Regions from separate parts of the Mesorhizobium sp. USDA 3734 genome, predicted to be linked through region 1. Evidence: predicted binding sites of a transcription regulator. Region 1 holds the regulator's gene; each other region holds the start of a gene.
The links. The regulator PhoB, encoded in region 1, activates phosphate uptake and scavenging genes when phosphate is short. The targets are predictions, from matches to a motif close to TGTCATNNANCTGTCAT.
Positions count from the first base shown of each region.

Region 2: a site for PhoB is predicted at 8,566-8,582, ahead of ACZ89F_RS10605 (esterase-like activity of phytase family protein). Genes of this name have one in related genera too.
Region 3: a site for PhoB is predicted at 2,563-2,579, ahead of ACZ89F_RS30615 (DUF1045 domain-containing protein). Genes of this name have one in related genera too.

Region 1 covers NZ_JBWCCW010000001.1:7,362,045-7,372,769, forward strand. The annotation lists gene ACZ89F_RS35345 (PAS domain-containing protein) at 1-2,824, shown strand, start outside; gene pstS (phosphate ABC transporter substrate-binding protein PstS) at 3,338-4,396, shown strand; gene pstC (phosphate ABC transporter permease subunit PstC) at 4,459-5,448, shown strand; gene pstA (phosphate ABC transporter permease PstA) at 5,452-6,303, shown strand; gene pstB (phosphate ABC transporter ATP-binding protein PstB) at 6,300-7,103, shown strand; gene phoU (phosphate signaling complex protein PhoU) at 7,129-7,836, shown strand; gene phoB (phosphate regulon transcriptional regulator PhoB) at 7,856-8,545, shown strand; gene ACZ89F_RS35380 (ROK family protein) at 8,562-9,809, opposite strand; gene xylF (D-xylose ABC transporter substrate-binding protein) at 10,080-10,725, shown strand, end outside.
Region 2 covers NZ_JBWCCW010000001.1:2,225,084-2,235,808, reverse strand. The annotation lists gene ACZ89F_RS10640 (substrate-binding domain-containing protein) at 1-733, opposite strand, end outside; gene ACZ89F_RS10635 (sugar phosphate isomerase/epimerase family protein) at 832-1,740, opposite strand; gene ACZ89F_RS10630 (Gfo/Idh/MocA family protein) at 1,737-2,768, opposite strand; gene ACZ89F_RS10625 (LacI family DNA-binding transcriptional regulator) at 2,966-3,991, shown strand; gene ACZ89F_RS10620 (ferritin family protein) at 4,017-4,331, opposite strand; gene ACZ89F_RS10615 (trimethylamine methyltransferase family protein) at 4,410-5,963, opposite strand; partial or broken gene ACZ89F_RS10610 (GcvT family protein) at 5,976-8,388, opposite strand; gene ACZ89F_RS10605 (esterase-like activity of phytase family protein) at 8,698-10,176, shown strand; gene ACZ89F_RS10600 (L,D-transpeptidase) at 10,254-10,725, opposite strand, start outside.
Region 3 covers NZ_JBWCCW010000001.1:6,409,906-6,420,630, forward strand. The annotation lists gene iolD (3D-(3,5/4)-trihydroxycyclohexane-1,2-dione acylhydrolase (decyclizing)) at 1-333, shown strand, start outside; gene iolE (myo-inosose-2 dehydratase) at 452-1,369, shown strand; gene ACZ89F_RS30605 (hypothetical protein) at 1,431-1,649, shown strand; gene iolB (5-deoxy-glucuronate isomerase) at 1,654-2,466, shown strand; gene ACZ89F_RS30615 (DUF1045 domain-containing protein) at 2,619-3,326, shown strand; gene ACZ89F_RS30620 (alpha-D-ribose 1-methylphosphonate 5-triphosphate diphosphatase) at 3,374-4,513, shown strand; gene phnN (phosphonate metabolism protein/1,5-bisphosphokinase (PRPP-forming) PhnN) at 4,510-5,139, shown strand; gene ACZ89F_RS30630 (transporter substrate-binding domain-containing protein) at 5,470-6,294, shown strand; gene ACZ89F_RS30635 (amino acid ABC transporter permease) at 6,358-7,023, shown strand; gene ACZ89F_RS30640 (amino acid ABC transporter permease) at 7,027-7,719, shown strand; gene ACZ89F_RS30645 (SMP-30/gluconolactonase/LRE family protein) at 7,720-8,601, opposite strand; gene ACZ89F_RS30650 (ABC transporter permease) at 8,604-9,572, opposite strand; gene ACZ89F_RS30655 (ABC transporter permease) at 9,569-10,546, opposite strand; gene ACZ89F_RS30660 (sugar ABC transporter ATP-binding protein) at 10,604-10,725, opposite strand, start outside.

The sequences.
Region 1 (10,725 bases):
TATCATCTACGATCGCGACGACAAGTTCGTTTTCGCCAACCGCAAGATCCAGGACACGCTGCCGGCCTTGAAGCCGGCATGGCAGCCCGGTTGTACATTCCGCGAGGCGCTCGTGCTGGGCCATGCGAACGGCTATTTCCGCAGCAGCGGCGACCCGCAAGTCGACAAGCTCTACGACGACGATCCCGATCGCTGGCTGGATGCGATCCTCGCCCGCTACCGCTTGCCCAACTCCTCCTACGAGCGCCACAATCCCGACGGCCGCTGGTATCAGGTCTATGACATGCGGACCGACGATGGCACTTTCATCGGCGTGCGGGTCGACATCTCCGAGATCAAGAGCCGCGAAGCGGCATTGCGCGACTCGATGCGCCAGATCGATCTGTTCCGACACGTGCTGGACGAGTTGCCGGTGGCCGCCTTCATCAAGGCGCAGGATCTAAGCATCGAATTCGTCAACAAGGCCTGGTGCGCGATAACCGGCTTCGCCAAGGAGGATGTCATCGGCCGCACCGACCGCCAGCTGTTCGGCGCGCAGGACGCCGATGGCTACAGTCAGGACGACACGCAAGTCGCCGTGACAGGCGCCGTCAGGGAGGTCGAAGAACCCGTCACCCATCGCGACGGCACGGTTCGGCAATTGATGACGCGCAAGAGCCGCCTGGTGGCGCTGGACGGGTCGGTGCATCTGGTCGGTTCCAGCACCGACATCACCGACGTCAAGGCGCGCGAGCGTGCGCTGGAGGAGAGCATGCGCGAGAACGAGGTGTTCCGCAGCCTGATCGACAATGTGCCGGTGTCGATCTACGCCAAGCGCTCCGACCTCAGGCAGTTCTACGTCAACAAGGGCTGGTGCGATCTCACCGGTTTCAGCAAGGAAGAGGCTATCGGCAAGACCGACATCGAGATCTTCGGGCCGGATGGCCAAGCCTTCGTCGACAGCGACCTTGCGGTGCTGCGCACCGGTGAAACGCAGGAGGTCGAAGAGACCGTGACGGCGGCCGACGGCAGCGTCAGGCATCAATTTGCCCGCAAGGGGGCGATGATCGCCTCCGACGGGTCGCTCTACCTGATCGGCTCGACCACCGACATCACCGAGTTGAAGACGCGCGAGGCGGAATTGCGCGAGGCCCGGCAGCGCGCCGTGCTCGCCGATCGCGCCAAATCGGAATTCCTCGCCAATATGAGCCACGAGATCCGCACGCCGATGAACGGCGTGCTCGGCATGGCCGAACTCCTGGCCAAATCGGACCTCGACCCGAAGCAGAAGACGTTTACCGACATCATCGTGAAATCGGGCAACGCGCTGCTCACCATCATCAACGACATACTGGACTTCTCCAAGATCGATGCCGGTCAGCTGGTGCTCGATCCGGCGCCCTTCAATCTTGCCGAGGCGATCGAGGATGTGGCGACGCTGGTGTCGACACGCGCCAAGGAGAAGGACCTCGAGCTCATCGTGCGCGTCGAGCCTCGTCTCGAAAATCTGTTCATCGGCGATGTCGGCCGCATCAGGCAGATCGTCACCAACCTGCTCGGCAACGCGGTGAAATTCACCGATGAAGGCCATGTGCTGGTCGACGTCACCGGGGAGAGGGTTCCGACCGGGACGAAGCTGACGATCTCGGTCACCGATACCGGCATCGGTATCCCCGAGGAAAAACTGAAACTCGTGTTCGAGAAATTCAGCCAGGTCGACACCTCGTCGACGAGGCGGCACGAGGGAACCGGCCTCGGCCTCGCCATCACCTCGCGGCTGGTCGAGCTGATGGGCGGCGACATCGGGGTCGAGAGCGCCGAAGGCAAGGGCTCGACCTTCTGGTTCTCGGTGACGCTGCCGCGAGCCGGACAGCAGAACGGACAACGCATCATGCCGATCGACGTGACCGGCGCGCGCGTGCTGATCGTCGACGACAATGCCGTCAACAGGGCCATCCTGACCGAGCAGATGACATCGTGGACGTTCGATTCCTGCGCGGCCGAAAGCGGCGCCGAGGGTCTCAAGGTGCTGATCGCCGCCGCCGCCTATGGCGTGCCGGTCGATTGCGTCGTGCTCGACTACCAGATGCCTGAGATGAGCGGCGCCGAAACGGCGCGGATCGTGCGCAACACCGCCGGCCTTGCCGGCACGCCGATCATCATGCTGACTTCGGTCGACCAGTCGCTCGCCAACACCAGCTATCGCGATCTCGGCATCGATGCCCAGCTGATCAAGCCGGCGCGCTCATCGGTACTGCTGGAAACGCTGGTCGCTACCATCCAGCGGCATCGCCACAACACGAGTGGCAGCGACGCGCTGCCGCTCGCAGCCGACGTCGCTGCAAACAATGTTGCGCGGCCGCAGCCCTCTGCGCCTTCCGAACAGCGGGCGCTGCTGCAGCCGCCTTCGATTCGCCCCCGGCCATCCGTGGCGGGTGGCGGCGACAGACTGGACATCCTGGTGGCCGAGGACAACGAGGTGAACCAGATGGTGTTCACCCAGATTCTCGGCGAGACCGGTTATGGTTTCGAGATCGTCGGCAATGGCCGCAAGGCGCTCGACGCCTTCGGCCGGCTCAATCCGTGCATGATCCTGATGGATGTCTCGATGCCGGAGATGAACGGGCTGGAGGCGACCGCCGCCATTCGCAGGCTGGAGGAAGAAACCGGCACGCATGTGCCGATCGTCGGCGTCACCGCGCATGCGCTGAAGGGCGATCGCGAGCGCTGCCTGGAGGCCGGCATGGACGACTATCTGCCCAAGCCGATCAGTCCACGGGCCCTGCTCGAGAAGGTCGAGCGCTGGATCGGCGCCAGCCGCCAGGCCCAGCGCAACGCCGGGTAAGGGATTCTCGTCGCACCTGCTGGCGAGAAGCCATGCGGAGATTCGTGACGCGTCGCGCGTGCAGCACCATGGTGCGATCGCACCATATCAAAACTGTGCCTGATCGAGACAATGACCATATTCGAATTCCGCTCTTCCCAGTTACGGGCGGGAGCAGCGACCGCCGGCATGAGACAGCGTCAACCTACCCCAACGGACCTGTTTTCGGCGATGGCCCGGCCACGACACCGTCTGGCCGAGAGCAACGCGCTCCCGTCCGGATTTTCTTTGCCGAGGCGGCGATGCCGAAACCGCGGGCCAGCCGTGGTCTGAAACGGCGCAAGTGCCTGATTCCCGGAGCAAAGCCGGGCTCTATCGCGAGCGCCTGCCGGCCGGCATTTTCCTCACTCCGATGACGCGTTACCGGGGTGACATCAAACTGTCATGCGACTGTAATAATCGAAGGCTATTGGCCTCAGCGGGCGCCGAGAGGAATGGCGCCGAGAGACCATCTTCCGAACAGGAGCAGGCCACATGAGACATTTCATCCGCTCGGCGGCCGTTGCGATTGCAATGGCCGCGGCGTCCACCCTCACCCTTTCCGCGGCAATGGCTGCGGACATCTCCGGTGCTGGCGCCACTTTCCCCTATCCGATCTACGCGAAGTGGGCTGATGCCTACAAGAAAGAGACTGGCAACGGTCTCAACTACCAGTCGATCGGCTCTGGCGGCGGCATCAAGCAGATCAAGGCCAAGACTGTTACCTTCGGCGCCTCCGACGCGCCGCTGAAAGGCGAGGATCTCGAGTCCATCGGGCTCGTCCAGTTTCCGATGGTGATGGGCGGCATCGTCCCCGTCGTCAATCTGGAAGGCATCAAGCCGGGCGAACTGGTTCTCGACGGCCCGACCCTTGGCGACATCTTCATGGGCAAGATCACGCAGTGGGACGACGCCGCGATCAAGAAGCTCAATCCGGATGCCAAGCTGCCTTCGCAGGCGATCGCGGTGGTGCATCGCTCCGACGGTTCGGGCACCACGTTCAACTTCAGCTACTATCTCGCCGACGCCAACGCGGACTGGAAGTCGAAGGTCGGCGTCAACACGGCACTCGAGTGGCCGGTTGGCATCGGCGCCAAGGGCAATGAGGGCGTTGCCAACAACGTCTCGCAGACCGGCGGTGCGATCGGCTATGTCGAATACGCCTATGCCAAGCAGAACAAGCTCACCTACACCGACATGATGAACAAGGATGGCAAGAAGGTTGAGCCGACGGCTGCAGCCTTCTCGGCCGCGGCCGCCAATGCCGACTGGAACTCGCAGCCGGGCTATGGCGTCATTCTCGCCAACCAGGCGGGTGCGGAATCCTGGCCGATGACGGCGGCAACATGGGTTCTTCTGTACAAGAAGCCCGATGATGCCGCTGCCACGGGTGAAGCGCTCAAGTTCTTCGCCTGGTCCTATGCCAAGGGCGACGAGATGGCCAGCGAACTCGACTACGTCCCGATGCCTGACAACGTGGTCAAGAGCATTGAGGAGACCTGGGCCAAGGAAGTCGTCGGCAGCGACGGCAAGCCGATCTACTCGGCCATGTAATCCTTGACAGGGAGGGCGCCTTCCAGGCGCCCTCCCGTTTTTCTTTCGAACGCGAGGGCTAGATGACTACCGTTTCCGAAGCCATGCCATCGTTAGCCGCCATGCAGGCCAGGGAAGCGACGGTGCGGCGCTTCGCGCTCACGGATGCGATTTTCCGGGCGGCCACACGCTTCTCCGCCATTCTCGTTCTGCTGATCCTGGGCGGCGTCGCGATTTCGCTGTTCGTCGGATCATGGCAGGCGATGTCGACTTTTGGCGTATCGTTTCTGACAACCGAGAGCTGGAATCCGGTCACCGAGAAGTTTGGTGCGCTGGCGCCGATCTACGGCACCGTCGTCACCGCGGCCATCTCCATCCTGATTGCGGTGCCGATCGGCATCGGCATTGCGATATTCCTGACCGAGCTGTGCCCGCGCCCGCTGCGTAGGCCGATCGGCATCGCGGTCGAACTTCTGGCCGGCATCCCATCGATCATCTATGGCATATGGGGCCTGTTCATCTTCGCTCCTTTCGTGCAGACCACGATCCAGCCTTTCTTCATCAATCTTTTCCATGACGTCCCGGTATTATCGAGCCTCTTTGCCGGCCCGCCCTACGGCATCGGCCTGCTGACATCGTCGATGATCCTTGCCATCATGGTGCTGCCCTTCATCACCTCGATCACCAAGGACGTCTTCGACACGGTGCCGGCGGTGCTGAAAGAGTCCGCTTACGGCATTGGCTGCACGACCTGGGAGGTTACGCGCCGCGTCGTCATTCCCTACACCCGCGTCGGCATCATGGGTGGTGTCATGCTGGGATTGGGCAGGGCACTTGGCGAGACCATGGCGGTGACCTTCGTCATCGGCAATGCGCACCGTATCAGCGCCTCGCTGTTCGCGCCTGGCACGACGATTTCAGCGACCATCGCCAATGAATTCACCGAGGCCGATGGCGAGCTTTACACGTCATCGCTGATTGCTCTGGGCCTGATCCTTTTCGTCATCACCTTCCTGATCCTTGCCATCGCACGTTACATGCTGATGCGCATCGATCGCCGAACCGGAGCCTGACCGATGTCGACAGCCACATCGCTTCACCGCCGTCGCAAGACGAGGAATTCCGTGATGATGACGCTTTGTCTGGTCGCGGCGGGCATCGGCCTTGCCTGGCTGGCGCTCATTCTCGGCGCGCTTCTCTACAAGGGTCTCGCAGGCCTTTCGTTGTCGGTGTTCACCGAAATGACGCCGCCGCCCGGCGATGCCGGTGGCCTGCTCAACGCCATCTATGGCAGCGTGGTGATGACGGTCATCGCCGTCATCGTCGGCACGCCGATCGGCGTGCTGGCCGGGACCTATATGGCCGAGTATGGCCGCTTCTCGCGCCTCACCACGATCGTGCGCTTCATCAACGACATCCTGTTGTCCGCACCGTCGATCATCATCGGCCTGTTCGTCTACGAGCTCCTGGTGCGGCCGATGGGGCATTTCTCGGCCCTTGCCGGTTCCGTCGCGCTCGCCATCCTCGTCATCCCGGTTGTCGTGCGTACCACCGAAGACATGCTGAATTTGGTGCCGAACGCCTTGCGCGAAGCCGGCACCGCGATCGGCGCGCCGCGCTGGGTGGTCATCAAGTCGGTGGCCTACCGTGCCGCGCTTTCCGGTATCGTCACCGGCATCTTGCTGTCGATCGCCCGCATCTCCGGCGAGACGGCACCGCTGCTCTTCACAGCGCTCAACAACCAGTTCTGGTCGAGCAATCTCAACGCGCCGATGGCCAGCCTGCCTGTCACCATCTTCCAGTTCGCTCTCAGCCCTTACGAGGAATGGCAGCAACTGGCCTGGACCGGTGCACTCATCATCACATTGACGGTTCTCGCGCTCAGCATCGTTGCTCGCAGCCTGACCGGACGCAGAGAGGACAAATGAGCCAGATGTTGTCTCCAGACATGACGATCGCTGCCGAGGCAGCCGCCAAGATCAAGATCGAGGTGAAGAACCTCAACTTCTACTACGGCCAGTCGAAGGCGCTGAAGGACATCACGCTGTCCTTGCCCGAGCGCAGCGTCACCGCCTTCATCGGGCCTTCGGGTTGCGGGAAGTCGACGCTGCTGCGCGTCTTCAACCGCATCTACGAACTCTATCCCAAGCAGACCGCCGAGGGTCAGGTGCTGCTTGACGGCCAGAACGTCCTCGACCGCTCGCAGGATCTCAACCTGCTGCGGACCAAGATCGGCATGGTGTTCCAGAAGCCGACGCCATTTCCGATGTCGATCTATGAAAACATCGCTTTCGGCGTCAGGCTCTATGAAAAGCTCAGCAAGTCCGAGATGGACGGCCGTGTCGAGCAGGCGCTGAAGCGCGCGGCACTCTGGACCGAGGTCAAGGACAAGCTCAACGCCAGCGGCCTCAGCCTCTCCGGCGGCCAGCAGCAGCGGCTCTGCATCGCCCGCACCGTGGCGGTGAAGCCGGAAGTCATCCTGCTCGACGAGCCGGCCTCGGCGCTTGACCCGCTGTCGACCGCCAAGATCGAAGAGCTGATCGACGAGTTGCAAGCCGACTACACGATCGTCATCGTCACCCACAACATGCAGCAGGCGGCGCGCGTGTCGAAGCAGACGGCCTTCATGTATCTGGGCGAACTGGTCGAGTTCGACCGCACCGAGAAGATCTTCACGTCGCCCCGCGAGAAGCGCACGCAGGACTACATCACCGGCCGCTTCGGCTGAGTTCAGGCATACGAGGGACAAGATCATGGGCGAACACACAGTCGCTTCTTTCGACGAGGATCTCGGACAGATCAGCAGGCTCATCAGTGACATGGGCGATCTCGCCGGCTCGATGGTCGGTGGCGCCACCAAGGCGCTTTTGAATTCCGACAACGCCCTGGCACAGCGCGTCGTCTCCGACGATGCGATCATGGATGCGCGCCAGCGCGAGCTCGACGACCGCGCCATCACCTTGATCGCCAAGCGGCAGCCGATGGCCGACGATCTGCGCCATGTCGTCGGTTCGATCCGCATGGCCGGCGATCTCGAACGCATCGGCGACCTTGCCAAGAACATCGCCAAGCGCGTCGGCACCGTCGGCCTCAGCGTCACGCCGCGCGAGTTGTCGCATTCCATCGACGCAATGGCGCAGCTGGTGCTGATCCAGGTGCAGGGCGTGATCGAGGAGTATGCGGCCCGCGACGCCGCGGCCCTGGCAAAACTGCGTGCCGACGACGAACGCATCGACGTCAAATACACCTCGGTGTTCCGCGAACTCCTGACCTACATGATGGAAGACCCGCGCAACATCACGGCCTGCACGCATCTGTTGTTCTGCGCCAAGAACCTCGAGCGCATCGGTGACCATGTGACCAACATCGCCGAAAATGCCTATTATGTTCTGACCGGCACGCAGCTGCCCGCCAATCGTCCGAAGCAGGACGAGACGGCAATGTCCGCGCCGGCGGCATGACGACAGGGGTGACCAGTCTATGATCGCGCCACGCATCATGGTGGTGGAGGATGAGGAGCCGCTAGGCGTGCTGCTCCGCTACAATCTCGAATCCGAAGGCTACCAGGTCGAGGTGGTGACGCGCGGCGACGAGGCCGAGATCCGGCTGCAGGAGAACGTTCCCGACCTTCTGGTGCTCGACTGGATGGTGCCTGCGGTTTCCGGCATCGAACTCTGTCGTCGGCTAAGAATGCGTCCCGAGACCGAGCGGCTGCCGATCATCATGCTGACCGCGCGCGGCGAGGAAAGCGACCGCGTGCGTGGCCTGTCGACCGGCGCCGACGACTATCTGGTCAAGCCGTTCTCGACACCGGAATTCATGGCTAGGGTAAAGGCGCTGCTGCGCCGCGCCAAGCCGGAAGTGCTGTCCAGCGTGCTCAAGGTCGGCGACATCGTGCTCGATCGCGAGTCGCACCGGGTCTATCGCAAGAAGAGCGAGATCCGGCTCGGGCCGACCGAATTCCGCCTGCTCGAGTTCATGATGCGCCATCCCGGCCGCGTGTTCTCGCGCAGCCAACTGCTCGACAATGTCTGGGGCGAGACGATCTATATCGACGAGCGCACGGTCGATGTGCATGTCGGCCGGCTGCGCAAGGCGGTCAACAATGGCCGCATGCCGGATGTCATCCGCACCATTCGTGGGGCCGGATACGCGATCAGGGAAGACTGAACTCCCTCGTTTGAACTCACGCCACGTTCTTGCCGGTGAGGCCGGATCTCGTCTGCGCGCCGGGTGCAAAAATCTCCTGGTCGACGAAGGTCAGCGCGCGCATGGCGCAGCCTTCGCGGATCAGCGGCAGTTCGTTCGGCTCGGTGTCGAAGGAAATCGATTTCGAGTGCTGGCCGCCGGCGGTCTGGGCAATCGCCTTGCGCAATGCGGGCTCGATCAGGTCGAAGGCAGCGGCGCTGACGCCGACCATGGCAACGGGCGCCGGATCGATCAGCGCGAACAGGCTGCCGAGACCGTAGCCGAGCGCTTCGCCGGCCTTGCGATAGGCCTCGCGCTCGGGGCCATCCTTTTCGCGGGCCGCGGTCGCCAAGGCGCGCATGTCGGCGTCGCTGACATCGGCGACGGGTTCTGCGTCCTCACCCAACTGCCTGGCGTTGCGCCAGATGGCGTAGTTGCCGGCATAAGCTTCGACGCAGCCGCGCCGTCCGCAGCGACACAGCGCACCGTTCGGCTGATGGATCATGTGGCCGAACTCACCGCCCGAGGAATGAGTGCCGGTGAACAGCTCGCCCTTCAGCACCAGGCCCATGCCGATGCCGTGCGACAAAAGGATGGCGATGAAATCGTCGCGGTAGCGATCAGGATCTCGCCATCGCAGCGCTATCGCCATCATGTTGCAGTCGTTTTCCATGGTGGCGGGGATGCCGAACTCGTCCTCGAGTATGTCGGCGAAGGCGATGTCGGTGTGCGGCGTGATCGGCGACCACAACATGGCGCGGGCGCGGGTGTCGGTGATGCCCTGGATCGCCAGCGCGATGCGGGCGACGCTGCGGACGTCAAGGTCGGGGTCCTCAAGACGGCGCCGCACGATGGCGACGCATTCGCCGATCAGCGCCTCGCGGGACATCGTCAATGTGTCCAGCCGGCGCTGTTCCTCTGATATCACTTGGCCGGCATAGTCGATGACGGCGACGGAGAGAAAATTCAGCGACAGCACCACGGTCATCACCGCCGCCGCTTCCGGATTGAGGCCGAGGCCGACCTGCGGCCGGCCGCGTTTGAGCGAGCCGGCCTCGCTTGGTTTGCTTTCGGTCAGGATGCCTTCGCCGATCAGGTCGGAGGAGATCGCCGATATGGTCGAGTGGCTGAGGCCCGTGGTCGCGGCGATCTCGGTGCGTGATGGTTGTCCGGCGCGGCGCACGGCCGCAATCACCATCGCCCGGTTGCGCCGGCGCAAATCGTCGTGGCGGATTCCGACCGACATGTTTACTCAAGTCCTCCCGGTCGCCGCGGCTCTCCGTGCCCCTCGAACGCTGTCGGCAACGCAGGCAAATACTGGCAGAAGCCGCCCACTCTGTCATTTATTTATTCCGGAGCTCGAAAAAAATTCGCGAGCACATCAAAATCCATCAGAATCAATGTTGACAGCGTTCGGGTGTTGGACCAGTATTTTTTCGAGGCTCGAAAAAATAGAGCCTCTGTGCCGGCCTTCGGGTCAGTTTGGTCGCGCCATACGCGGCGCAGGGAGGATATTATGAAAAGATTCACAGCCGCCATCCTGGCGGGTGCCGCCATGTCGCTGACGCTCGCGTCGGTTGCGCAGGCGAAGGACAAGGTCATTGGCGTTTCGTGGTCCAACTTCCAGGAAGAGCGCTGGAAGACCGACGAGGCCGCCATGAAGACGGCGATCGAGGCCGCCGGCGACAAGTACATCTCCGCCGATGCGCAGTCCAATCCCGGCAAGCAGCTTACCGATGTCGAAAGCCTGATCTCGCAGGGCGCCAATTCGCTGATCATCCTGGCGCAGGATGCCTCGGCCATCGGCCCGGCGGTGCAGAAGGCGCTGGACGAAGGTATTCCGGTCGTCGGCTATGACCGTCTGATCGAGAACAAGGACGTCTTCTATCTGACCTTCGACAATAAGGAAGTCGGCCGCATGCAGGCCCGCGAAGTGTTCAAGGTCAAGCCGGAAGGCAACTATGTCTTCATCAAGGGTTCGGGTGCCGATCCGAATGCCGACTTCCTGTTCTCGGGCTCGATGGAAGTGCTCAAGGAAGCCATCGACAGCGGCAAGATCAAGAATGTCGGCGAGGCCTATACGGACGGCTGGCTGCCCGCCAACGCCCAGAAGAACATGGAACAGTTCCTCACCGCCAACGACAACAAGGTCGATGCCGTGG
Region 2 (10,725 bases), 5.1 Mb from region 1:
CGAGCATCTGCCCGCCGGGATACCCGACCGCCTTGACATCGGGGTTGTTGAGCAGTGCCGCGGTGATCACGGGGATCGCAAGGTTGGGATCGGACGCCCATTCGCCGCTCGGCGGCGAGGACAGCTGGATGACCTCGACGCCGGCCTCCTTCAGCGCCGCCACCGTGCCGCGCTCGCGTGCGCCGCGGGCCTCGTTCTCGAACGGGCCGATCATGATCGCCTTGTCGCCGGCCTTGAGCTTGCCGAGCTTGAACGCCTCGGCGCCGAGCGCGCGGCCTTGTTGCTCCTGCTGGGCGCCGACATAGCCGCCGCCGAACGCTTCCACCACCTTCGGCACCGGCACGTTCTGGTACATCATCTTGATGCCGTCCTTGTGCGCCTGTTCGGCCAGCGGCATGATCGACGCGTCGCCGGGATGGCCCATCATGGCGATGCCGTTGGGCTTGACCGCGACCGCCTCTCGCAACTGCTGCACCATCTTTTCAACGTCCCACTGGGAGAAGATGTAGTCGACCTTCGGTCCGAGATCGGCCGCCGCCTGCTTGGCGCCATTGTAGACGATGGTGCCGAAGGCGTCGCCCTCGGCGCCGCCGACGAAGAAGCGGATGTGGACGTCCTTGCACCACTGGGCGTCGAGCGCCTGCGCGGGCAAGGTGGAGATCGCAGCGGCAAGCGCCGTGGCGGCAGCCAAGACGGTCGAGCGCAGAAGTGTCGTTCTGATCGCGATGCTCATGCACGTTCCTCCCATTGTTTCCCTCGTCAGCCGAGGGGCTTTCTGACGATAGCTTCGGCAGTACCACTTGACGGCCGGCTCCTCCCGCCGGCCGATCCTCACACCGGGTTAGGCAGGTAGCTGGCGCCTCCCCGGCATTGCTTCAGATACTCCAGGGCCCTTGCCTGCCCTGTGATCTCGAGGTCGCCGCGATAGACCGGGTCGTGCCAGCCCTCGATGTCGATGGCGCCCTTGTACCCGGCCAGCCGCAACTCGCTGATCACCCGCGTCCAGTCGCTGTCGCCAAAACCCGGCGTGCGCATCTGCACGAAGGGCAGCCGGCCGAACACGCCGTGTTCGCGGATGACATCCCAGCGCACAGTCGCGTCCTTGCCGTGGACATGGAAGATGCGCGGCGCCCATTTGCGGATCTGCGGCATCGGGTCGATCAGATAGACCAACTGGTGGCAGGGTTCCCATTCCAGCCCGAGATTGTCGTCGGGCAATTCGTTGAACATCAGCTCCCAGGCGTCCGGATTGTGGGCGATGTTCCAGTCGCCGGCAGCCCAGTTGCCGTCCATGGCGCAATTCTCGAAGGCGATGCGCACGCCCTTGTCGGCGGCGCGTTTGGCCAGCGGACCCCAGACCTCGCGGAAGCGCGGCAGGCTTTCCGTCAGCTTCTTGCCGCGAAGGCGGCCGGTGAAACCGCTGACCATCGAGGTGCCGAACAGATGCGCGTTGTCGATGACGGTTTCCCAGGCCTGGAGCACGCCACGATCAACCTCGCCGCTCTCCAGCGGATTGCCGAACACGCCGAGCGAGGACACCGTGACATCGGCATCGCCGATCGCCTCGCGAATCTGGCCGGCGAGCCGCGGCAAATCCTTGCCGCCCAGCGTCTGCCAGAAGAACGGCTGGATGCTCTCGAAGCCGAGCGGCAGGATCTGTTTGATGTAGGCCGCCGGATCATCGAGATTGGCCCGCACCATGGTGCCGATCCGGATGTCGAGAAGCGGGTTCGGCATCATTGTGCTTCCTCTGTGATGGCCACGCGTCGGCCAGTCTCGGCGCTCTCGATGGCGCCGAAAACCATGGCCAGGCTTTTGATGTTGTCGGCGCCGCGCGTCTCCGGTTCGGTGCCGGTCTCGATGGCGCGGATGAAATCCTGGATGATGCCGAGATGGCCGCCGATGCGGTCGGCGGGAGCGAGTGGCGGCACTTCGATTGCCTGGGTTTTGTCGAGCAAGCCGTCACGGCCCGGCACCACCACTTCCGCCTTCAGCCCGTCATGGCCATCCCAAATGAGGCTGCCGCACTCGGCGACGATGCGCCAGCTGCTTTCCCAACTGGTGCGGAAGCCGGCGGCACACCAACTGCCGGCATAGGTGAAGACCTTGCCGCCGCCGAGGTCGAAGACGGCGCTGGCCGATGATCCCTGCCGGTACCAGGAATTGGCCGGCTCCCATTCCTGGCAATAGACGCCGGACGGCTCGCCATTCATCATGTAGCGGGCGGCGTCGAAGGTGTGGATCGCCATGTCGAGCAGCAGGACATGGGCCATCTCCTCGCGAAAGCCGCCGAAATGCGGCGCGACGAAGAAGTCGGCATGGATGCTGGTCGGCGCGCCAATGGCGCCGGAAGAAAGAAAGCGCCTGATGCGCCTGACATTGGCGACATAGCGGCGGTTCTGGACGACGGCATGAATGCGTCCGGCGCGGCGGGCAGCTTCGACGATCGCGCGCGCATTCTCCGGGCTGTCGGCGAGCGGCTTTTCCGTCAAGAGATGGCAATGATGCGCAAAGGCGGACAGCGCGACTTCTCGCCGGGCGGCGGGAACCACCACATCGAACACGGCATCGGGCCTGGTCTGGTCAAGCATGGCGTCGAGACTGGTGCCGATGACGGCATTGGTGAGGTCGTATTCTTGCGCCCTCGCCCGTGCCCTGTCGGCGTCGAGATCGACAAGGCCGGCAATGGCGAGCCCGTCGATTTGCCGCGCGGCATCGAGCCAAGCCTTGCTCATCGCTCCGCAGCCGACCAGGACGACATTGATCATCCAGCGCTCCTCCTCCGCTCGGTCCCTCCAGACCGATCGCCACGGCATTCACGGCAAGACCGTAAACGTTTTTCCGTAAACGTTTACGAGAACACACCCGAAGGCGTAGAATGTCAATCGGCCGCTCGCGAAAATCGCCTTGTCGCCTTGGCCTGAGCGGCCACCGGTGCTAGCCAAACAAGGGGGAGAACAGTCACTTGGCGTCCAGCATTCACGACCTTGCCCGTCACCTGAACATTTCCATCGGCACCGTGTCTCGGGCGCTGAACGGCCGCGCCGACGTCAATGCCGACACGCGCCAGCGCGTGCTCGAGGCGGCCAGGACGCTCAACTATTCACCCAACCAGTCCGGCCGCAGTCTGCGGCAGGGCGCCACCCATTCGATCGCTTTCATGCTGCAGCCGCATCCGGGCGACCAGCAATATGGCGAACCGTTCTTCATTCCGTTCCTGACCGGTCTGCAGGCGCGGCTCGCCGACGATGGCCTGGATCTGATGGTCGTCATGGGCGAGCCCGGCCAATATCAGCAGGAGAGGCTGCGCCGTGTGGTTGAGACGCGCCGGGCCGACGCGGTCGTGTTGGCAAATACACGGCGGGAAGACGATCGGATCGACTATCTCAGCAAGGCCGGCTTTCCCTTTGCCACGCTTGGCCGAAGTCAATCCGGCGGCGATACCTATCCTTCGCTCGATATCGATTTTGAGAAGGCGGGGGATGAAGCCGTCGACCGGCTGGTCGCGCGCGGCCACCGCCGCATCGCCGCTGTTCGCCCGTCGCTCGACCTCAACTTCGGCTACCTGTTCCTGGACGGCTATCGCAAGGCGCTGGAGCGGCACAGCATTGAAGTCGACCCCGGCCTGATCGCCGACGGCTTCATCAACGAGGCCGGCGGCTATCAGGTGACGGCGGACGTAATGCACTCCAAGGATCGGCCCACCGCCATCATCTTCAACAACGACGCCATGGCGCTCGGCGGCTGCAAGGCGCTGGCCGAGATGGGCATCCGGCCCGGCCATGATATCGCAGTGATCGTCATCGTCGATACGCCGCTCTGCCGCTATTTCTCCCCGGCGCTGACCGCCTTCCGTCCGGCGCTGGAGCCGATGGGAAGGCGACTGGCCGAAATGCTGCTGGCCTCGCTACCGGCCTTCGCCGGCCCCGAAGGCCCGCGCATCATCCGCGAGGTCTGGCCGCTGGAACTGGTGGCGCGCGACAGCGATTGATGGTGGGCGAAGCCGGCAACGGCGCTCAATCCACCTTCTTCTCGCCCCTCTCGCCGGCCTTGACGATATCGCCCGTGGTGAACAGGATTTCCTTCAGTTCCGCCCGCCAGTCCTTCTTCTGGCGCAGCAGGAATTCGAGATCCATGCCGAAATGCTTGAACTCCTCGCCTTGCGCATTCTTCATGATGGCGCGGGCCTGCGGGTCCTTCTCCACCGACATGCGCTGTTCGTACCAGCCGATTGCTTCCGCCTCCTCGATCAGCGAGGTGATCATGCGGGCAAAGGTCCGTACCTTCTGCGTCAGCTCTTCAGGCGGTTCGTGATACTGGTCGAATCCCATGTCGTCCTCCGTTGGCCATTCCCATGAATGCCCGGGGATGCCGCCGGTTCCGCATCATCGCTGTAATTCCGCCAGTGCTCACGAAACCGGCGCCGCTCCGCCCTCTGCGGTGCGTCGCGCAATGAACTCGTCGAGGACGCCTGATGTGGCGACGGCCGCAGCCGGCGGCACGAAATCGGCCAGCGCCCGTCTCCAGACGCCGGTGGCGCGCTCGCTCGCCGTCTTCGAACCGCTCTGCGTCCAGTTGCCGAAATTCGACCAGTCGGCCACCAGCGGCTCGTAGAAGGCGGTGCGGTAGCGCGCCATGGTGTGGCCGGCCGCGAAGAAATGGCCGCCCGGCTGCACCTCGGCGATCGCCTCGAAGCCGATGGAATCATCGTCGCCGGGTGTTGCGGCGCACAGTTCCGCCACCGTCTGCAAAGCCTCGATGTCGGTGACCAGTTTCTCGAAGGAGACGCTGAGACCACCTTCCAGCCAGCCGGCGGCATGGATGCACATCGTCGCCCCGGCCAGCACCGAGCCCCACAGCGCGAACTGCGTCTCGTGCGCGGCCTGCGCGTCCGAGATGTTGGCCGCACTGCCGCCGCCGGACCGCCACGGCAGTCCGGTGAAGCGCGCCAGCTGGCCGGCGCCCAGCGTCGCCTTGACATGCTCGGGCGTGCCGAAGGCGGGCGCACCCGACTTCATGTCGACATTGGAGGAGAATGAGCCGTAGACCACCGGCGCACGCGGCCGCACGATCTGCGCCAACGTCAGTCCGGCCAGCGCCTCGGCATGCTGCAGCGTCAGCGCGCCGGCCACCGTGATCGGAGCCATCGCGCCCGCCAGGCAGAACGGCGTGATGACGGAGATTTGGCCCGCGCGGGCGAAATCGATGATGCCTTGCGCCATCGGAATGTCGAGCTGGCGCGGCGAGTTGGTGTTGATGACGGTGTAGCAATGTGCGCCCGCCAGAAACTCGTCCTCCGACAGGCCGCGCGCCAGTCGCAGCATCTCAAAACCGTCCTCGACCTGCGGCGTGCCGCGCGCGAAGACGAACGGAAGCTTGTCGGACAGCGTCAGCTGCGCGCGGTTGACGGCATAGTGGCGGAAACGGTTGTCGACATCCTGCGGCTCGATGCAGGGCCCCAGCATATGCAGCACGTCGAAATGCTGCACTAGCCGCATCAGGTCCTCGAAATCGGCCAGCGTTCCCGGCCGCCGGCCGCGCTCGAGATCGGTGACGTTCGGCGCCCCGCACCCGGCCAGGAAGGTCATCGAGCCGAGTTCGAGCGTCAAATCTCGGGCGCGGGACCCGGCATGGGCGTGGATCGACTTCGGCGCCGAGGCGAGTGCTGCGGTTACCATGTCACGGCCGATGCGCACCATGTCTGTGTCGGGGTCGACTAGGGCGCCTGCATTGGCGAAATACTCACGCGCCTGCGGCAGCAGGACCTTGATGCCGAGCTCTTCCAGCACGCGCAGAGCCGTGTCGTGGATGGCGGCGACCTGATCGTCCGAAAAAATCGGCTGCGGCAGGAACGGGTTCTTCAGCGACCGGTAATTGGGCCGGCGGCTGCTTTCGCTGCCGGCCTCGCCCGTGCGTCCACGCCGGCGCTCGCGCCTGCTGTCCCGTGCCGCGTCATCGACCATCAGAAATCCTCCTCATTGCCGCATCGCCTTGCCCAGGGGATCGTAGGGTGAAGCCGCGATGACACGCGCCGGCCGCTCCTCACCCACGACATGCACCGAGAGCGCGGTGCCCTCGCCTGCGAAATCGCGGTCGACAAGCGCCAGCGCCAGGCTCTTGCCAGCCGTATAGCCATAGCCGCCCGAAGTGACGAAGCCGACGCGCCGGCCTTGGTGCCAGACCGGTTCGAAACCGCTGGCGTCGGCGTCGAGCACATCGATTTCCAGGGTCACCAGGCATTGGCCGCTGCCGGCATCCCGCTCCTTCAGCGCCGCTTCGCGGCCGATGAAATCACCCTTGCCGAAAGTGATGAAGCGGTCGAGACCGGTCAGGCCGGGCGTATAGCCTTGCGTGAATTCGCGCGACCAGATGCCGAAGCTTTTTTCCAGCCGCAATGCGTTGAGCGCATAGTAGCCGATTTCGGCCAAGCCGAGATCCTCGCCGGCGGCCAGCAGGGTTTCGCGCAGAGTGGCATGCATGGTGGCGGGGCAATTGATTTCGAAGCCGAGTTCGCCTGATATCGACAGCCGCGCCACACGTGCCTGCACCATGCCGATGTCGAAAGCGCCGCAGGCCATGAATGGCAATGCCGCGCCGGACACGTCCTGATGCGTCGTGCGCTCCAGGATCTTGCGTGCATTCGGCCCGGTCAGCAGGAAGCCGCTCATCGTGTCGGACAGGTCGGCGACGGTGACGCCCTGCGCCGCATGGCTCTCGAACCAGCGCATGTGGAATTCTCTGAGATAATAGGAGCCCATCAGCCAATAGGCGCCGCCGCCCCAGTTGAAGACGGTCAGGTCGCCCTTCAGCCGTCCGTCATGGCCGAGCATCGGCGCCAACCTCGCCTGTCCTGCTTTCGGCAGCTTGCAGGCGAGCAGCCGGTCGAGCCACGCTTCAGCGCCAGGCCCCGAGACCGCATAGCGCGAATAGGCCGAGATATCGACGAGACCGGCGGCGCGCCGCACCTGCAGCGCCTCGTCGCCGACAATGTCGAAGGCGTTGGAGCGGCGCAGCGTCGTGTTCTCGCGAAAACCCATCGGCGCGAAATAGGCCGGGATTTCCAGGCCCCAGAACGCCGTCCATTCGCATCCCGCCGCGCTCATCCCGTCATAGGCGCCGGGGCGTTTGAGCGGCCGGCCGGCCGGCAGCCGCTCATTGGGAAAGGTCATGACGAAGCGGCGCGAATAGAACTGGCGCGTCGTCTGCCTGAGATATTCCCGGTTGGCGGCGAAAGCACCGTAGCGAGCGATGTCCATGCCGAATATGTCGGCCTGCGGCTCGCCATAAATCATCCACTCAGCCAGCGACTTGCCGACGCCGCCGCCCTGGCTGAAGCCGGCCATGACGCCGCAGGCGACCCAGTAGTTCTTCAGGCCGCGCACCGGCCCGACGATCGGATTGCCGTCCGGCGTGAAGGTGAAGGCGCCGTTGACCCATTTGCGGATACCGGCCGTCGCCAGGCAAGGGAAGCGCTCATGCGCCTTGGCGAGTTCCGGGCTGATGCGGTCGATGTCTTCCGGGATCAGCTCGATGCCGTAATCCCACGGCGCGCCGTCCATGTTCCAGTGCTTGGGGTTCTGCTCGTAGACGCCAAGCAGCACGCCCTTGCGCTCCTGTCGCAGATACGAAAACCCGTCGAGATCGACGGCGATGCCGATCTCCCGGTCAAGTGCTGCGATCTCCGGAATGTCCTCGGTGATGAAATAGTGGTGCTCCATCGGCGTCACCGGCAGGTCGATGCCGGCCATGCGGCCGAGCTGCTTTGCCCACAGCCCGCCGGCATTGACGACATGCTCGGCGATGATGGTGCCCTGCTCCGTGACGACATCCCAGCGCCCGTCGGCACGCGCCCTCAGCTCGATGACCCGGTTGCGCAGGATGATGTCGGCGCCGCGCTTCTTCGCAGCACCCGCATAGGCGTGCGTCGTGCCGTACGGGTCGAGATGACCTTCGTTGGAATCATGCAGGCCGCCGAGAACGCCGGTGACGTCGACGATCGGACAGATCGCCTTGATCTCGTGAGGCGTAACCAGCCGCGCGGTCTCGATGCCGACCGACTGAAAACACCGCCCAGGCCGATTTCAGCCACTCCCAGCGCGCGGGATCGCTGGCGATGTTGACGCCGCCGGTCATGTGCAGGCCGATATCCTGGCCGGATTCGGCTTCGATCTCACGGTAGAGATTGATGGTGTAGTCCTGCAGCGCGGCCACGTTGGGGTCGGCGTTGAGCGCATGGAAGCCTGCCGCCGCGTGCCAGGTCGAACCAGCCGTCAGTTCGGCACGCTCGATCAGCGCCACATCGCTCCAGCCGAACCGCGTCAAATGGTAAAGCACCGAGGCCCCGACCACGCCACCCCCGATGACGACAGCGCGGTAGTGCGACTTCAAGGCTTCCCCTCCACGGTTAGTCCGAAGGCTGGACCATATACGCACTAGACATAAGTGTCCAGTGCCAGCGCACGCGCGTCTTTTCGTCGACCGGAGTCCGACGGAGTGATCAATTCTTTCCGCCAGGCGCACGTTTTTATCGGCAAGTGAAGAAGACGGCGGGCGTGCACCACGCGCTGTCACGCAAGCATCATGTTCGCGCCGTAGACCGCGTTTCGGGGAGGCGCGCGCGGCATCATCGATGTCGCACCTCTTTCAGCTTTTCGTCCTGCGGCCGCTCCGGCACATCTGTCACAAAGAGGATTGTCCATGAAACACCTGCACCGAACCGCGTCGCTCGGCGTCGCGCTGGCATTGTTCACCGCCTTGACCCCGGCGCTCGCCGACAGCACCGCGACCGTCGGCGGCCTCGTCAACAAGGGCCTGGTCGGCGTCGGCCGCATCCCGGCCGCTCAGCGCGACAAGTTCGGCGAGACGTTCGGCTCGGGCTCCGGCATGTCGATCGACACATCAGGCTGGACGCATGACGCCGCCGGCTACAAGGGTTCGCTCTGGCTGCTGCCGGACCGCGGCTACAATCTCGTCGGCACCACCGACTACCGGCCGCGCCTCAACACGATCGGCATCGAGTTTGCCCCGGTCGCACCGGGTGCGGCACCCGCTGCCGGCCAGGAACAGACGGGCGTTAAGGCAACGCTTGCCGACACCATGCTTCTCACCGACGACAAGGGCGCTGATGCTACCGGCCTCGATCCGCTCAACGGCGTGCGCGCGGCAAGCGGTGACATGCCGGTCCTGCCGCAGGCCGACAATGGCAAGCTGGCGCTCGACAACGAAGCCATCGTGCGGCTGCCCGACGGCTCGATGTTCATCTCCGACGAATACGGCCCGAACATCTACCGGTTCTCCGCCGACGGACATCTGTTGTCGGCGACCCAGCCACCGGCTGCGCTGGTGCCGATGCGCCACGGCGCGCCGAACTTCGCCTCGGACAATCCGGGTCCGGGTGCCGCCGAGCCCGATCCGAAGGATCCCGATACCGGTCGCCAGAACAACCAGGGTCTTGAAGGCATGGCGATGACGCCGGACGGCAGGTTCCTGATCGCCGTGCTGCAGTCGGCAACCAGGCAGGATGGCGGCGATTCCGGCTCGACCCGCCAGAACACCAGGGCGCTGGTCTATGACGCCTCCGACCTCGCCCATCTCAAGCTGGCGCATGAGTATGTCGTGCCGCTGCCGGTGTTCAAGGATGCCAAGGGCAAGACCAAGGTCGCCGCGCAGAGCGAGATCGTGGCGCTCTCCGACAAGACCTTCCTGATGCTGGCGCGCGACAGCGGCAACGGCCAGGGGTTGAAGGGCGACACTTCGCTGGTGCGCCAGATCTTCGTCGTCGACGTCTCGGCCTCGACCGACATCGCCGACGGCGCCTTCGATGCCGCCGACAAGCCGCTGGCGCCCAAGGGCGTGCTCGACCCGTCGGTGACGCCGGCCAAGCTGACGCCGTTCATCGACATCAACGACAGTGCCGAACTCGGCCGCTTTGGCCTGCACAATGGCGCGCCCAACGACAAGAACAACCTGTCGGAGAAGTGGGAGGCGATGTCGGTGGTCAGCGTTCTCGATCCGAAGCTGCCCGACGACTACTTCCTGTTCGTCGCCAACGACAACGACTTCCTCGCCCAGGACGGCTTCCAGGTCGGCGCGCCCTACAAGGCCGAAGACGGCGCCGATGTCGACACCATGTTCCTGGTCTATCAGGTCACGCTGCCGGGGCTCGCCAAGAAGTAACTACGGCACAGGCGGGCGCGCTTGGCGCGTCCGTCTGGGGCCTTTTCCTGGAATTGTTCCAGGCAGGTCGTGACGGCTTACTTCAAGAACTCCACGTCCTTCGGGACACCCGCATCGATCGGCTCGGCGGTCCTGCTCGACACGGCCATGATCTTGCCGGCAGCCGACAGGTTGGGACGCACGAAGACCTGGGCGGGGCCGTTGACCCGGCTGTAGAGGTCGATGATGTCCTGGTTCATGAAGCGGACACAGCCGGACGAAGCGTTCTTGCCGATGGAATCCCACTCCGGCGTGCCGTGCAGACGGTACATCGTGTCCTTGCCGTCGCGGAAGAGATACAGCGCGCGGGCGCCGAGCGGGCTCTGCGGGCCGGGTGGCATGCCGTCCTTGTATTTCGCCAATTCCGGCCGGCGCTGGATCATTTCCGGCGGCGGCGTCCAGACCGGCCACTTCTTCCTCGCCTGAACCATGGCGCTGCCGGTCCATCCGAAACCGGCCTTGCCCAGGCTGACGCCATAACGGATGGCCTTGCCGCCGTCGCGCACCAGA
Region 3 (10,725 bases), 950 kb from region 1:
CAGATGGCGACCGGCGGCGCCAACTTCAACAATCTGCTGAAGGACTCGCGCCACGAGGTCCTGCCTGACATCGACTTCGCCGCGCATGCGGCGAGCATGGGCGCGATTGCCGAAAAGGTGCCGTCGATTGCCGGGCTGGAGAACGCGCTGGCACAAGCCAAGAAGAATACGCGCACCACGGTGCTGGTCATCGACACCGACCCGCTGGTTTCCACCGATGCCGGAGGCCATTGGTGGGATGTGGCGGTGCCGGAAGTGTCGGCACGGCCGCAGGTCAACGCGGCGCGCAAGGCGTATGACGAAAAGCGGCAGATGCAGACCATTGGCGATTGATATAGGCGCTGAAGCTCCTCCTTCTCCCCGTCTCTATACGGGGAGAAGATGCCGGCAGGCAGATGAGGGGCGGCGCCAACGAGCAAGAAATGAACTGTTTTAGGACCGGAGTGACGACTTGAAAGCCAAACTGGGCATGTCCCCCATTGCGTGGTGGAACGACGATCTTGCGGAGCTCAGCGATGATGTGTCGCTGGAGGAATGCTTGCGCCAGTCGCGCTCGGCCGGTTTCACCGGCATGGAGATGGGCCGGCGTTTTCCCAATGATCCCGATGTCATGCTGCCGATCCTGAAGGCAGCCGACGTGAGGCTGTGCGGTGGCTGGTTTTCGGGCACGCTGGTCGATGGGGAGATGGCTGACAACAAGGATCGCATCCAGCCGATGATCGACCTGTTCAAGGCCGTGAACGCGCCTTGCATCGTCTATGGCGAGGTCGGCCGCTCGATCCAGGGCGACCGCTCCAAACCGCTGGCCACCAAGCCGAAGCTGTCGGATGACGAGATGAAGGCCTATGCCAAGCGCCTCACCGCGTTTGGCGAATGGTGCGCCGAACAGGGCATGCCGCTTGCCTATCACCACCACATGGCGGCGGTGGTCGAGACCGAGCCGGAACTCGATGCTTTCATGCGCTATTCCGGAGCCGGCATTCCGTTGCTGCTCGATGCCGGCCATCTGGCCTTCGCCGGCGGCGACGTTCTGCGCGCCATCGACAACCATCACACCCGCATCAGCCATGTGCATGTGAAGGACGTGCGCATGGGCGTGATCGACAGGCTCGACCGCACGAAACAGTCCTTCCTCGACGCCGTGGCGCTGGGCGCGTTCACAGTGCCGGGCGACGGCTCGCTGGATTTCGGCGCCATCGTGCAGCGCTTTGCCGACCATGGCTATGAGGGCTGGTTCGTGGTCGAGGCCGAGCAGGATCCAAAGAAGAACCCGCCGCTCAGGATGGCAGAGGTCGGCTACAAGGAATTGATGCGCGTCATGACCGCCGCCGGATACACGGTTGAGACGCAAGGCTTTCCGAATGCCTAGAGCTTTCCCAACGCCTGATGCGGCGGTTCTCGGCGAAGCCGGGTTGCTGTAGGTTGGTCAGATGAAAGATTCCGAGCACCCCTTCTTCCGGCCTTTGTGGCGGCGTGTCGCCGTCGTCGCAGTCTGCGTCATCTGGTCGATCATCGAATTCGCCACCGGCACGCCGTTCTGGGGCATGATCGCGCTCGGCTTCGCCGGCTACGCCGTCTGGCAGTTTTTTTATCTCTACAAACCGGCCGAAGAGGGCAAGGCAACGGTCGAGCCCGAACCGAAGGAGTAACCCGATGTCGAAGCTGCTGGTGAAGGCCGACAAGGGCCATGGCCGGGTCGCCCATGTGACACCGCAAATCGCGGGCTGGACCTATGTCGGTTTCGACCTGCATCGGCTGAAGCCCGGTGAGACGGCTTCCGGAAAAACGGAGGATCGCGAAGTCTGCCTGGTGTTCGTCACCGGCAAGGGCAATGCCAAAGCTGGCGGCAAGGATCTCGGCCTGCTCGGCGAGCGCATGTCACCCTTCGAGGGCAAGCCGTGGTCGGTCTATGTCCCTGAGGGATCGGACTGGTCGGTGAGCGCGGATACCGAGCTGGAACTCGCGATCTGCTCGGCGCCGGGCCTTGGCGGCGGCCTGCCGGTTCGCGTCATCGGACCGGACGATCTCGGCCAGGAGGTGCGCGGCAAGGGCACCAACACGCGCTACGTCACCAACATTCTGCCCGAAGGCAAGCCGGCCGATTCGCTGCTGGTGGTCGAGGTCATCACGCCCGGCGGCCACACGTCGAGCTATCCGCCGCACAAGCACGACCAGGACAATCTGCCTGATGAATCCTATCTCGAGGAAACCTACTACCATCGGCTCAACCCGCCGCAGGGCTTTGCCTTCCAGCGCGTCTATACCGACGCCGACAAGAATGGCCATCGCGCGCTCGATGAAGCGATGGCGATCGAGGATGGCGATGTCGTGCTGGTGCCCAAGGGCTATCACCCCTGCGCCGCCTGCCATGGCTACGACCTTTACTATCTCAACGTCATGGCCGGACCGAAGCGGACGTGGAAATTCCACAATGCGCCCGAGCACGAATGGCTGATGAAGGCCTGATCGACCCGTTCAGCCTTCGCGACAACTGGTCCAGCACGAAAAAATCGTCGGCTAATGACCCGGCCGCACCGTTTTGTTACCTGAATGCCTGCAAGGCTTCGTCAATCCGTCATGGAAATCACCTATGGCAGCGGAGCTGACGAGGACTATCCATGCGCTACGCCATCTATTTCACCCCCCGGCAGGACGAATCGCTGGCGCGGATCGCCGCCAACTGGCTCGGCCGCGACCCGTTTGGTGCCGCGACAAAGCCGGTCGAGGCGGTGGCCGACCTGTCGGCGGCCGAAGTCGCTTTCCACACCGCTTCGGCGCGCCGCTACGGCTTCCACGCGACGCTGAAAGCACCCTTCCGCCTGGCTGCCAACGAGACGGAAGCCTCGCTGCGCGCCGCACTCGACCATTTTGCCGATGCGACGCCGGTGGTGACCATCCCGCGCCTCGTCGTCAGCCAGATCGACGGCTTCTTCGCACTGGTGCCGGAAGGACCGCTGCCGGCGCTCAATCGCTTCGCCGATGATGTGGTGCTCGGCTTCGACCGGTTCCGCGCGCCATTGACCGAGGCGGAAATCGAGCGGCGCAGCCCGGATTCGCTGAAGCCGGCCGAGTTTCGCAATCTCTGCCAGTGGGGCTACCCCTATGTCTTCGAAACCTTTCGCTTCCACATGACGCTGTCCGGCCGGGCTGCGTCACAGGAAAGCCCTCGTCTTCGCCTAGCAATCGACAATCTGTTCGCACAGGTGTTGCAGCAGCCGGTGCTGGTGGATGCGCTGACGTTGTTTGTCGAAACCGAACCGGGCGGACCGTTCATGGTGCTCTCGCATCACGCGCTCGGGCGCCGCCCGGCCAGAAAAACTGCCTGACACCCTGCCGGAACAACCCCAGCCGGAACAACCAAGGACTGCCTGAGATGACCGCCGAAACTGTCCTCCACAACGCCCGCATCGTGCTTGCCGACGAGATCGTCGAGGGTTCGCTGGTGCTGCGCGACGGCTTTATCGCCGGCATCGAAGCCGGCACCAGCCGGATAGGCGAGGATATGGGCGGCGACTACATCATTCCCGGACTGGTCGAACTCCATACGGACCACCTTGAGGGCCACTACGCGCCGCGGCCCAAGGTGCGCTGGAACCCGATCGCCGCCGTGCTTGCCCATGACGCGCAGGTGGCAACCGCCGGCATCACCACCGTGCTCGACGCCTTGCGCGTCGGCATGGACGAAGACGCCGACCTGACATTAGCCGATATCCGCAAGCTGGCCGATGCGATCGAGGACAGTGTCCAACAGGATCGTCTGCGCGCCGACCATTTTATCCATCTGCGCTGCGAGGTTTCGGCGCCGGACTGCCTCAGGGCATTCGCCAATTTCGACGGCGACGAACGGGTCAAGCTGGCATCGCTGATGGACCACGCGCCCGGACAGCGCCAGTTCGTCAATCTCGAAACCTATGCCTATTACTACCAGCGCAAGCTGAAGCTGACCGACCGCGACTTCAAGCTGTTCTGCGAAAAGCGGATGGGGGAATCGGCCGTAAATTCGGGACCGAACCGTGTCCACATCGCCGCCGCCTGCCGTGAGCGCGGCATCGTGCTGGCCAGCCATGACGACGCCACGACAGGCCATGTCGGCGAGGCGATCGAGCAGGGCGTGCGCGTCGCCGAGTTCCCGACCACGGAAGAAGCCGCCAGGGCCTCGAAGGAGGCCGGGCTCGGCGTGCTGATGGGTGCGCCCAACGTCATGCGCGGCGCCTCGCATTCGGGCAACGTCTCGGCCCGCACGCTGGCCAGCGACGGGCTGCTCGACATCCTGTCGTCGGACTACATTCCCTTCAGCCTGATCCAGTCGGCGTTCTTCCTCGGCGATGTCGTCGAAGGCATTTCCCTGCCGCAGGCGGTCGCCATGGTGTCGAAAAACCCGGCCGAGGCGATTGGCCTGACCGACCGCGGCGTCATCGAGCAGGGCCGTCGCGCCGATCTGGTGCGCGTTCGCGTCGACGACCATGTTCCGGTCGTGCGCACCGTCTGGCGGCAGGGACGCCGGGTCGCATGATGGTGTCGGCGTTGATCGAGCGTGAACTGTCCGCGGAGACGTTTCCGATCCGCGATGGCGTCTTCGTCGCCGTGGTCGGCCCAAGCGGCGCCGGCAAGGACACGGTGATCGGTTACGCCCGCAACCATTTTGCCGACGAGACAAGGCTAGAGTTCGTCCGTCGCGTCATCACGCGGCCGAGCGATGCCGCCAGCGAGGATCACGACACGCTGGCCGACGCCGCCTTCGTCGAGGCCGAAGCCGATGGCGCCTTCGCTATCTCCTGGGAAGCGCACGGCTTGCGCTATGGCATCCCCGCCGATGTCGACTGGTCTGTCGCCAATGGCCGTGTTGCTGTCGCCAACGTGTCGCGCGCGATCATCCCCTCCTTGCGCGAACGCTATGCCAATCTGGCCATCGTCGAGATCACCGCCTCGCCGGAGGTGCTGGCCGAGCGGCTGGCAATGCGGGGACGTGAATCGCGAGGCGAAGTACTGGCGCGGCTGGCACGCAGCGCCAGTGTTACCCTATCCGGCCCTGGCGTCACCTCGATCGACAACAGCGGCCCGCGCGAGGCGGCCGGTGAACGCTTCGCCGAAGTGCTGCGCAAGGCGATGGCTTTTTCCGACATGTCGGGCCTGATCTAGGCCGACGGTTTCCGAACTCGATTCCCAGCCACGCAGGCCACGGCTTTGCGCCAAGCGCCTATCCAATCCCCATGGCGACTTGACGGCATCCATAAAATGGAAAATTATGGTACCGGTACCAATCAGGACTGCCGGAACTGGTAGCGCGCTCATGGACAGGCTTTACATATTATAATAGCATACCATTATAAGTCGCGGAGGAGCGCTGCGCCCCGGTTTTGCAAGGGGAACCCAGCGCGCGAAATACCGATCCTGTTTTACGTCGTCGAGCGGTCTGCGCCCCGCACGAGCGATGCCACACGGGCGCTCAAAAATGCATGGGAGGAAAACATGCGGACTTTCCTGAGAAGGGTTGGCCTGAGAGGGGCCGGTGCCTTGCTGGCCGGCATTGTGCTGGCGCTGTCGGCGCTCAAGCCGTCAATCGCTTCGGCGCAGACTGTCGACGAGATCATCTCGCGCGGCAAGCTGGTCGTCGCGATCGACACCACGACGCCGCCCTACGGCTTTCTTGACGCCAACCTGAAGCCGACCGGCTTCGATATCGAAGTCGCCAACAAGATGGGCGAAGCGCTGGGCGTGCCGGTCGAATTCGTCACCGTCACCTCGCCCGGCCGCATTCCGGCGCTGCTGACCAAGCAGGTCGATGCCGTGATCTCGATCTTCTCGATCACACCGGCGCGCGCCATCCAGATCGACTATTCGATCCCCTATGCCGGACAGTCGGCTGTAGTGATCGCGCCGAAGAGCACCGCGATCAAGGGCGTTGCCGACCTCGTCGGCAAGAAGGTTGGCCTGACGCGCGGCACCGGCGAGGACGGCCTGCTGACCAAGGCGGCTGAAGCCAATCCGGGCATCGAGATCCTGCGCTTCGATGACTATTCCTCGCTGCTGCAAGCCATGGTCTCGGGCCAGATCGACGCCATGGGCGGCGGCGACTACGGCGAGATCTATCTGAAGAAGGCGCAGAACGGCGATGCCTTCGAACAGAAATACGTGCTCAAGACCTTCTACTTCGGCATCGGCGTCGCCAAGGGCAACGACAATCTGCGCCAGTGGGTCAACACTTGGCTGTTCACCATGAAGACCGACGGAACGCTGGATGCACTGTCGATGAAGTACCGCAACCAGCCGCTGCCGACGCTGCCGGTGTTCTGATCATTCCTCAATGAAGGCGGGGCCTTGCCGGCCCCGCTTGCCTGACCTCGTGACGGGATATCAGTGCAAACCGCCCTGCAATTCGGCCCGATCCTCATCCATCTCGACCTGCTGCTGCGCGGCCTGGCGAAGAGCATCCAGCTGGCTGCGCTGTCGATCCTGTTCGGCACCGCCATCGGCATCCTCGGAGCCGTCGGCCGCAGCTTCGGCCCGCGCTTCCTGTCGTGGCCGATCGCCTGTTATGTCGAGCTGATCCGCAACACGCCGCTGCTGATCCAGCTCTATTTCGTGTTCTTCTCGCTGCCGCTGTTCGGCTTCAAGCTGTCGAGCAACACGGCGGCCGTCGTAGCACTCTCGATGCATCTGGGCGCTTACGCCACCGAGATCCTGCGCGCCGGTATCGAATCCATTCCCGAAGGGCAGATCGAGGCGGCCAAGTCGCTCGGCCTCGGCCGCTACCGCATCATCCGCCATGTCGTCCTGGTGCCGGCGGCGCGCGCGGTCTACCCGTCGCTGTCGGCGCAGTTCATCCTGCAGATCATGGGGACTTCGATCGTAGGCGCCATTGCGGCCGAGGAACTGACGGCGGTCGCCAACAACCTCGTCATGCAGACCTTCCGCAGCTTCGAGGTCTACATCATCATCGCCATCATCTATTTCGCGCTGGTGCAGGCCGCCAGCCTGCTCTTTGCCGGCATCGGCAAGCTCATGTTCCGATGGAAGGTCTAGACCATGAGCCTGCGCGATTTCGGCCCCAACGAATTGATGTTCCTGCTTTTGGCGACACGCTGGACGATCCTGCTGGCGCTGATCGCCTTTGCCGGCGGCGGCCTGATCGGCCTGGTGGTGGCGGCGATCCGGGTGGCGCCGGCGCGGCCGCTGCGCTGGCTGGCCGCCGGCTACATCCAGTTCTTCATGGGCACGCCGATCCTGATCCAGCTGTTCATGGCCTATTACGGCTCGTCTTTCCTCGGCCACCGGCCGGACCCGTGGGTGGCGGCGGCCGTCACCTTTTCGCTCAACGGCGGCGCCTTCTTCGGCGAGATTTTTCGCGGCGCCATCGAGGCGATTCCGAAGGGGCAATGGGAAGCGGCAACCGCGCTCGGTTTCCGTTTCACGCGAACGCTGCGCCTGGTGATCATCCCGCAGGCGGTGCGGCTGATGCTGCCGCCGACAGTCGGCTTCATGGTGCAGATCGTCAAGACGACGTCGATCGCCTCGCTGATCGGTCTGACCGAGCTCGCCCGCGCCGCCACGCAGGTCAACACGGTGACCTTCCAGCCGGTGATGGTGTTCGGCACGGTGTCGCTGATCTACTTTGCCTTGTGCTGGCCGCTGTCGCTCTATGCCGGCTATCTCGAGCGTCGTTTCGCCACCGGAATGATCCGCAAGATCGAGACACCGCTGGTCATGTCGGCTGTTTAGTCACCCCCTGAACGCCGGCAGGGTCAAGCCCTTGACGCCGACGTCGAGCGCGAACAATCCCCCCGGATTTTTCTGGCCGACGAAATGGCTGGCCGGACGCCGGAGCACGGCCGAGGTGACATAGAGGATGTCGAGATCCTTGCCGCCGAATTCGCAGCAGGTCGGCAGATCGGTCGGCAACAGCACGGTCTGCATCAGGCGGCCGTCGGGATCGTAGCGGCTGACCTTGCTGGTCACCGGAATGGTCACCCAATAGCAGCCCTCGGCATCGACGGTGGCGCCGTCGGCTAGGCCGCCGGTCACCGTCATGTCGATGAAGGTGCGGCGGTTCTCGATGTCGCCGGTGGCCGGATCGAAATCATAGGCCCAGACCGCGCCGGCATGGCTGTCGGAGAAATACATGGTCTTCGAATCCGGGCTCCAGGCCAGGCCGTTGGAGCAACCGATGCCATCGATCATCCTGTGAACCGAAAGGTCGGGATCGAGCCGGTAGAGCGCGCCGATGAATTCGATCGGCTGGCCCATCATCTCGAACATGGTGCCCGACCAGAAACGCCCCTGGCGGTCCGGCTTGCCGTCGTTGAAGCGGGTCTTCGGCATATGCGCTTCCGGGTCAACGATCGCTTCGAACGTTCCGGTCGCCGGATCGAAGAAATGGAAGCCGTTAGTCATCGTCAGGACCAGGCCGCCCTTCTCGCGCAGGCCGAGGCAGCCGAGATATTCCGGCGTCTCGAACACATCGTCCTTGCCGGTCGACGGATCGTAGCGGTGGATCAGCTTCTTCCAGATGTCTATCCACCAGAGCACACCGGCCTTGGGGTCCCAAAGCGTGCCTTCGCCAAGCTCGGCTCCGGCATCGACGACGCAAGAAATTTCGACCATGGTCAGCCCTCTCTTCTGCGCAGCCTGCCGCCGAGGCCGGCGAAGGTTTCGCTGCCGATCGACACGGTGAGCAGGATCACCGCGCCGTAGACGATGAGCAGTGCGCCGCTCGACAGGTTCAGTGCCGGCAGCAGTCCGGTGAGGATTGTCAGCACCATGGCGCCGGCGACGGTGCCGAGATAGTGACCGCTGCCGCCAAGGATCGAGGCGCCGCCGATGGCGACAGCGGCGATCGAGGTGAACAGATAGGCGTCGCCCATGCCGAGATAGGCCTGGCCGGAATAGCCGGTGAGCAACATACCGGCGAAGGCGGCGGTGAGACCCGAGATGACATAGGTGAGGATGGTGGTGCGCACTGTGGGCACGCCGGAGAATTCGGCGACCGTGGCGCTGGTGCCGAGCGCATAGAGATGGCGGCCGAACGCCGCCTTGGAAAGCAGCAACGTCGCCACCAGGGTCAGAGCCAGCCAGATCAGCGCGATCACCGGGAAACCACCAATGCGCCCGACCGACAGGAACTGGATCAGGGCCGGCGCCGACGGGGTCGGCGAGCCACCGGTCAGCACCAGGATCAGCCCTTGCAGGATGACGTTGGTGGCCAGCGTCATGATGATCGGCGGCACGCCGAATTGGGCAACCCCGACGCCATTGATCAGGCCTATGAAGGCGCCGCCGGCCAGCAGCAACGGCATGACCCAGACCAGCGGCAGATCCTGGCCGCCGCACAGCAGCGCCATGACGATGGCCGCCGAATTGAGCACCCAGGGTACCGACAGGTCGATGCCGCCGCCGATAATGACGAAGGTCTGGCCGAGCGCGACGATGCCGACGAAGGCGGCCAGGACCACGGTGGAGCGCATGTTGGAGACCGACAGGAAGCCCGGCGAGAACAGTGCGGTGACGAGAAGCAGCACGACCATGCCGGCATAGGCGAGCACGATGAGCCGGTTGCGGGCGAGGAAGGCGCTCATTGGACACGGTTCCTTGCGGCCTTTTCGGCGACGGAACTCGCCAGCACCGAGAGCAGAAGGATGACGCCAGAAGCAACCGGCTGCCAGTAGCTCGACACATGCAGGACGAAGACCAGATTGCCGATGAGGGTCAGCACGAAGGCGCCGATCAGGGTGCCGGCCAGATGCCCGCGGCCGCCGAACAGGCTGACACCGCCGATGACCGCCGCCGCCACCGAAGGCAGGATGTAGTCCTTGCCGATGGTCGGGGAGCCGGCGCCGGTCTGCGTCGTCAGATAGAGTGCCGCACCCGCCGCGAACAGGCCTGAGAGACCGTAGGTGATAACATTGACCCGGGTGATCGAGACGCCCGACAGGAAGGCCGACTTTTCGTTGGAGCCCGTCGCCTGGATGGTGACGCCGACGCGCGTCGCCCGGAACCACCACCAGAACAGCAGAAGGGCCAGCAGCATCCAGACCGGGCTGGTCAGGCCGAACAGCTGGGCATAACCGAAGCCGACCCACCAGCCGGGAACGCTGCCGCCATCGGTCGGCAGTATGATCATGGCGACGCCGTTGAGGATCGACCAGGTGGCGAGCGTGACCAGGAAGGGCTGCAGCTTGAGCAGCGAGATCAGCAGGCCGTTGAGCGCACCGATCATGAAGCCAAACGCCAGAATGACAAGGGTCCACAAGGCGACGGTCGACGGATCGTCGGTGAAGCGCGTTGCCGCGATCACCGTGCCGAGGCTGATCATGCCGCCGATCGACAGGTCGATGCCGCCCCGCACCAGCACGATGGTCTGGCCGGTTGCCGCCAGCATCAGCGTCATCGCCGCCGCCGTGTCGAGGTTGATCTCGTCCAGCGAGAAGACACCGGACTGCAGGCTGCCATAGATGGCAACGATCAGGGCCAGCATCAGGCAGGCGACCAGGAATGGCGCGCGGTCGAGCGCGCGGCCGCGCCAATCGATGCCGGGCCTGGCGGGTTTCATTTCGACTGGCCTTTGCGCCATCTCAACAGGTCTCTCTGCGACTGACATCACCATGCCTCAGGCCGCCTCGCTTTCAAGCATGGCGGCGCGCAAAATGCTTGCTTCCGAGATACGGTCACCCTCCAGAGTGGCGGCGATACCGCCGTTGCGCATCACCAGCACGCGGTCGGCGACATGGA